Regions from separate parts of the Streptomyces sp. NPDC002463 genome, predicted to be linked through region 2. Evidence: riboswitches for the same ligand, from Rfam matches in the RefSeq annotation. Region 2 holds a riboswitch; the other holds the start of a gene.

Region 1 (3,399 bases), on a different contig from region 2:
TGCGCGCGGGTGGTGGTCTCGTCGCAGGAGACGTAGACCAGGTCGGCGTCGGCGCGGTAGAGGTTCACGCCGGCCTCGCGGGCGGCGGCGACGACCTCGTCGGCCTTGCCGGGCACGCGGACGGCGAGCGTGTCGAAGTACGAGCCGTGCACGACCTCGACGCCGCCGGCGGTGAGACCCGCGGCGAGGATGGCCGCGTAGCGGTGGGTGCGCGCGGCGATCTGCTTCAGACCGTCCGGGCCGTGGTAGACGGCGTACATGCCGGCCATGACGGCGAGGAGCACCTGGGCCGTACAGATGTTGCTGGTGGCCTTCTCGCGGCGGATGTGCTGCTCGCGGGTCTGCAGGGTCAGGCGGTAGGCCTTGTTGCCGTCGGCGTCGACGGAGACGCCGACCAGACGGCCGGGCATCGAGCGGACGTGCTTGTCCTGGACGGCCATGTAGCCGGCGTGCGGGCCGCCGAAGCCCATGGGGACGCCGAAGCGCTGCGTGGTGCCGACGGCGATGTCGGCGCCCAGCTCGCCCGGCGAGGTGAGCAGGGTGAGCGCGAGCAGGTCGGCGGCGACGGTGACGATCGCGCCGAGCTCGTGCGCGGCGTCGATCAGCGGCTTGATGTCGCGGACGGCACCGGAGGCGCCCGGGTACTGGAGGAGCACACCGAAGACACCGCGCTCGGCGACCTCGGCGGGGATGCCCTCGCTCAGGTCGGCGACGACGACCTCGACACCGGTCGGCTCGGCGCGGGTCTCGATGACCGCGATGGTCTGCGGCAGGGCGTCGGCGTCGATGAGGTAGACGCCGTTCTTGACCTTGCCGATGCGGCGGGACAGCGCCATGGCCTCGGCGGCGGCGGTGCCCTCGTCGAGGAGGGAGGAGCCGGCGGTGGGCAGACCGGTCAGGTCGGCGACCATGGTCTGGAAGTTCAGCAGGGCCTCCAGGCGGCCCTGGGAGATCTCCGGCTGGTACGGCGTGTAGGCCGTGTACCAGGCGGGGTTCTCCATGACGTTACGGAGGATCACCGGCGGGGTGAAGGTGCCGTAGTAGCCGAGGCCGATCATCGGGGCGAGGACCTGGTTGCGGTCGGCGAGCGTGCGCAGCTCGGCGAGGACCTCGGCCTCGGTGCGCGCGGCCGGCAGGCCCAGCGCCTCGGCGTTCTTGATGACGTCCGGCACCGCGGCGGCCGTGAGCTCGTCGAGCGAGCCGTAACCGACCTGGGCGAGCATCTTGGCCCGGGCCTCGGCGTCGGGCCCGATGTGCCGCTGCTCGAACGGGATGCCCTGTTCGAGCTCGGAGAGCGGAGTGCGGTTGGCGGTCATGTACGGAGGCCTCCTGGTCGTCACGACCTGCGAGGGGCACCACGGCGCGGGTACCCGGACGGCCTCCCCCTCTGTCATCTCAACCTGAGAGTTTCACCGGCACGCCTCGCGGCCCGCCGGCTTTCACCGTCGGTGAGAGCGAAATGCCGTCGGACATCCGCTCTGCTTTCCAGAGTGACCTCGTCCGCGCGGTACAGGGGCCTGAGAGATTCCGGGGAGGATTTGCTCCTTCGGCGCCCACCGGAAGCTTTCTCCGGGGGACTCTCCCGCACAGGGTCGACAGCCACAACCAGCCTACCAGCGCGATTGCGGCTTCCATCGCTCAAGTGGCCGACATCCCAGTTGTGCACTTTCGTAGGGGTGTAGAGCAGTTGCGACCAGTTGGAGGGACCGTGCAGACCGATATCGATCCGCGCAGCCTGATAGGCCGCAAGGCGTTCGACCGGAACGGGCACAAGATCGGAACCGTGGACGAGGTGTACCTGGACGACGCGACCGGCATCCCCGAATGGGCCGCCGTCCGCACGGGCCTGTTCAGCCGGGACGCCTTCGTCCCCCTGGAGCCGAGCACCCTGCTCGACGACGGCCTCCACATCCCGTACGAGAGGGCCCTCATCAAGGACGCCCCCGACTTCGGCGTGGGCCGCCACCTCTCGCCCGAACAGGAACTCCAGCTCTACCGTCACTACAGCCTCGCCCTCCCGCCCCCGCCCGTGGACACCCCGGACAGGGACTTCGGCCGCCTGGCGGGCCAGGACGGCGCCTGAGGGCCCCGGACGAGCAGCCACCGGAAGACCCGCACCGCACGGCCGGTGCGGGTCACACCGCCGCGTCCCCCCGGACCAGCGGCAACGGCTCGGAGGGCTCCAGGTCCGGATCGTCCACGGAGAAGGTCCGCACCCGCCCCGGCCCGGACCACGGCTCCTCGAACCGCACCGTGACCCGCCCGACCCCGCTCCCCTGCACCCACCCGGCCCCGTGGACCGCGTGCCGCACGTCCCGCCCGGGGACCCAGCCCCACTCGGCGGTCTCCGTCGCGGTGGCAGGAGCGGCCTCCTGGGCCTCCACCGGCGCGACCTCCTCCGCCGGCCGCTCCGAGGCCTCCGCCTGGGCGAACAGGTCCTCCTGCGTGTAGTCCGCGAGCCCGCTCACCCCCACCCCGAGGAGCCGCACGCCCCCCGTCGTGTCCACCGCCCCCAGGAGCCGCCCCGCCGCCTCCCGTACGACCGCCGGATCGTCCGTGGGCCCCCGCAGCGTCTCGGACCGGGTCAGCGTCGAGAAGTCGTACCGCCGCACCTTCAGGACGATGGTCCGCCCCGAGTGCCCCGAGGCCCTCAGCCGCCCCACGCACCGCTCCGCGAGCCGTTCGACCTCGATCCGGATCCGTACGCGGTCGTGGATGTCGGCGTCGAAGGTGTCCTCGACGGACACGGACTTGGCGTCCCGCTCGGCCACCACGGGCCGGTCGTCGTACCCCTGGGCCATCCTGTACAGCGAGGCCCCGTGCGCCCGCCCCAGGAGCCGTACGAGCTCGTCCTCGCCCGCCTCCGCGAGATCGGAGACGGTGGTCATCCCGGCGCGCCGCAGATGCTCCCCGGTGGCAGGACCGACCCCGGGCAGGATCCGTACCGACCGCGGCCCGAGCAGCTCCCGCTCGGTCCCGGGCTCGATCAGGACGAGCCCGTCCGGCTTGGCCTCCTCGGAGGCGATCTTCGCGATCATCTTGGACCCGGCGAGCCCCACGGACCCGGTGAGCCCGGTCGTCGCGAGGATGTCCACACGCAGCCGCTCCCCCACGGCCCGGGCGCTCGCGCTGTCGTCGGCGACACCGCCCGCTTCGAGGTCGACGAAGGCCTCGTCGAGGCTGAGCGGCTCCACGAGCGGGGAGAGGCGCCGGAGCAGCTCCATGACCTGGTCGCTGATCGAGCGGTAGAAGGCGAAGCGCGGCACGAGATAGGCGGCGTTCGGCGCGAGCCGTCGCGCCTGGCCCATCGGCATGGCCGAGTGCACCCCGAAGCGACGGGCCTCGTAGGAGGCGGTGGCGACCACGCCGCGCGGCCCGAGACCGCCGACGACCACGGGC
Region 2 (3,399 bases):
CGACGGCGGGCGGGGGCAGCGGGACGCCGACGGTGCCGCCGGGGTTCACGACGATGCCGAGCTGCGGGGGCAGGCCGCGGGCGAAGTCACGGGCGGGGGCGACGGTGTACGACATGTGGTCGCCGACGCAGGCGAGGAACTGCTGCTCGGAGCTGAAGACGGGGACGAAGGCCGCGCCCTCGATCTCCATGGTGGCGAGGTCGAGGCCCTGGCTGTCGGGGCCGCCGCCGTTGGGCAGGGGCACCCAGACCTGGCTGCGGCCCAGCACCTCGACGAGGCGTCCCCCGGCCTCGGGGTTGCCCAGGGAGGCGGCAAGGACCTCTTCCAGCTCGTTGCCCGGCCACGTCACGTCCACGGTCGCGTTTCCCCTTCTCGCACGGCCTGCCGCACCGGCCGCCCGGCAGCACCCTAACGCCGCCGTGGCACCGCCGTGGCCAGAAGGGAAGGGTACGGGCGTCCCGGGACACCCGCGGGACGCTCCGGGGCCTCTCGGACCGCCCGCCGGAAGGCCTCTCGGGCCCCCGCCGGAAGGCCTCTCAGGCCGCCTGCCGGAAGCCGATCCTGCGGAGGGCGTCGGCGGCGTCCCGGTCGAGGAGGGTCGCCGAGGCACAGCCGTGCGGCAGGGTGCCGGACTCGGCGGCCCGCAGGAGCCGGCCGACGGCCCGCCGGTGCCGCGCGAAGGCGTACACGGAGACGCCCCGGCCCCGGGCGTGCTGGCCGGCCTTCGCGGTGTCCGGGGTGACGTCGAGGAGGACCAGGTGGAGCGCGCGGCCGCGCCGCCGCGCCTCGCGGGCGAGCCAGCCCCGCACCCAGGACTGGGTGCCGCAGTCGTGGACGATCAGGCTCGCGCCGGAGCGCAGGGCGCGGCGCAGTCCGGCGTAGTGGGCGATCCGCACGAGGGGGCGGTAGACGGCGTACGGGAGGAGGCGCGGCATGCGGGCCTCCCAGCGCTCGCGGGCGTCCTGGGAGTCGATGCCGCTGCCCTGGGCGGCGCGCTTCATCAGGGTGGACTTGCCGCTGCCGGGCAGCCCGGAGACGACGACGAGGTCGCCGGCGGCGAAGGTGAGGGTGCGGGGGCCGCGGCCGCCGCGCTCGCGCAGGTCCCGCAGAAGGCGGCCGCGGCTCCGGGCGCGGGCCCGCTGGGACGGTATGCCGGTACTCGCCGCATATGCGCCGGTGTGCTGGATCATCGTCGCTCTCCCCCTGTCGGGCCTCAGGAGACTTGAGGAGACCCTTGCCCAAGAAGTGTAAAGAAACGGTAATGCGGCACAAGCGATTTGCCCCGCCGACACCGCGTGCGATGATGTGCGCGCCAGGCGCGCACAGTCGCCGCACAACCGCATACCGGCCGCTCGAATCCGCGCGGGAGAGTTCCGGACCGCCGAGCGCGTCCGGGCGCCGAAGGAGCAAGACCCTCCCTTGAATCTCTCAGGCCCCGTACCGCGTGGATGAGGCAGATCTGAAAAGCGGGACACCCCGTGTGTCCCCACCCAAGGTGCAAGCCGACCACTCGGCGCCGATCGCTCGGCGCCGAGATGCCCTCGGTGAACCTCTCAGGTTCCATGACAGATGGGGAGGACGTCCTCGCCCGTCATGTGTTTTCGTCACCGATCACGCCCTTGGGACCCGGGAGCCACCCCATGAGCACTGCCCCCCGTCTGACCGCCCTCGATGCCCTGCATCGTTCGCTGGGCGCGACCATGACCGACTTCGCCGGCTGGGACATGCCGCTGCGCTACGGCAGCGAGCGCGACGAGCACAACGCCGTCCGCACCAAGGCCGGCCTCTTCGACCTCTCCCACATGGGCGAGATCACCGTCACGGGCCCGCAGGCCGTGGAGCTCCTCGACCACGCCCTCGTCGGCAACATCTCGACCGTGGGCAACGGCCGCGCCCGCTACACGATGATCTGCCAGGAGGACGGCGGCATCCTCGACGACCTGATCGTCTACCGCCTCGGCGAGACGGAGTACATGGTCGTCGCCAACGCCTCCAACGCCCAGGTCGTCCTCGACGCCCTGATCGCCCGCTCCGAAGGCTTCGACGCCGAGGTCCGCGACGACCGTGACGCGTACGCCCTGATCGCGGTCCAGGGCCCGGAGTCCCCCGGCATCCTGAAGTCGCTCACCGACGCCGACCTGGACGGTCTGAAGTACTACGCCGGCCTGCCCGGCACGGTCGCCGGCGTCCCCGCGCTGATCGCCCGCACCGGCTACACCGGCGAGGACGGCTTCGAGCTGTTCCTGAAGCCCGAGCACGCCGAGGGCGTCTGGAAGGCGCTGACCGAGGCGGGCGAGGGCGTCGGCCTGATCCCCTGCGGCCTGTCCTGCCGTGACACGCTCCGCCTGGAGGCGGGCATGCCGCTGTACGGCCACGAGCTGACCACCGCCCTCACCCCCTTCGACGCCGGCCTGGGCCGCGTCGTGAAGTTCGAGAAGACGACCAACGAGGGCCGCTTCGTCGGCCGCGAGGCGCTGGAGAAGGCCGCCGAGCGCGCCGAGACCGCCCCGCCGCGCAAGCTCGTCGGCCTGATCGCCGAGGGCCGCCGCGTCCCCCGCGCCGGCTTCTCCGTCGTCAAGGACGGCGTGGTCATCGGCGAGGTCACCTCCGGCGCCCCGTCCCCGACCCTCGGAAAGCCGATCGCCATGGCGTACGTGGACGCGGCCCACGCCACGCCCGGGACCGAGGGCGTCGGTGTGGACATTCGGGGCACCCACGAGCCCTACGAGGTCGTGGCGCTGCCGTTCTACAAGCGCCAGAAGTGACGAAGTCGTCTCACTCCTCGTCTCACCCCGCAAGACCCACGTTCATCAGCACTCCCCCGATCCAGGAGAATCAGGTCATGAGCAACCCCCAGCAGCTGAGCTACACCAAGGAGCACGAGTGGCTGTCGGAGGCCGTCGACGGCGTCGCGACGGTCGGCATCACGGAGTTCGCGGCCAACGCGCTCGGTGACGTCGTCTACGCCCAGCTCCCCGAGGTCGGCGAGACCGTCACCGAGGGCGAGACCTGTGGCGAGCTGGAGTCGACCAAGTCCGTCAGCGACCTGTACTCCCCCGTCTCCGGTGAGGTCGTCGAGGCCAACCAGGACGTCGTGGACGACCCGTCCCTGGTGAACACCGCTCCGTTCGAGGGTGGCTGGCTGTTCAAGGTCCGGATCTCCGAGGAGCCGAAGGACCTGCTCTCCATCGACCAGTACACCGAGCTCACCACCGCCGGGAACTGAGACCCCCTAGGGATCGATTCATGTCGCTTCTGAACACTCCCCTCCACGAGCTGGACCCCGACGTCGCCGCCGCCGTCGACGCCGAGCTCCACCGTCAGCAGTCCACCCTCGAGATGATCGCCTCGGAGAACTTCGCTCCGGTCGCGGTCATGGAGGCCCAGGGCTCCGTCCTC

What was found. A riboswitch is a leader RNA that binds a small molecule or an ion and turns the genes downstream of it on or off. The one in region 2 is predicted to bind glycine.
Region 1: linked by a shared signal. The riboswitch ahead of gcvP (aminomethyl-transferring glycine dehydrogenase) and the one ahead of gcvT (glycine cleavage system aminomethyltransferase GcvT) in region 2 are both predicted to bind glycine.

Annotation. Positions count from the first base shown of each region.
Region 1 covers NZ_JBIARL010000033.1:48,282-51,680, forward strand. The annotation lists gene gcvP (aminomethyl-transferring glycine dehydrogenase) at 1-1,316, opposite strand, end outside; glycine riboswitch at 1,496-1,595, opposite strand; gene ACFYX3_RS39110 (PRC-barrel domain-containing protein) at 1,709-2,083, shown strand; gene ACFYX3_RS39115 (DNA polymerase IV) at 2,136-3,399, opposite strand, start outside.
Region 2 covers NZ_JBIARL010000008.1:266,014-269,412, forward strand. The annotation lists gene ACFYX3_RS18685 (enhanced serine sensitivity protein SseB) at 1-355, opposite strand, end outside; gene ACFYX3_RS18690 (AAA family ATPase) at 537-1,190, opposite strand; glycine riboswitch at 1,354-1,453, shown strand; gene gcvT (glycine cleavage system aminomethyltransferase GcvT) at 1,641-2,765, shown strand; gene gcvH (glycine cleavage system protein GcvH) at 2,843-3,226, shown strand; gene glyA (serine hydroxymethyltransferase) at 3,247-3,399, shown strand, end outside.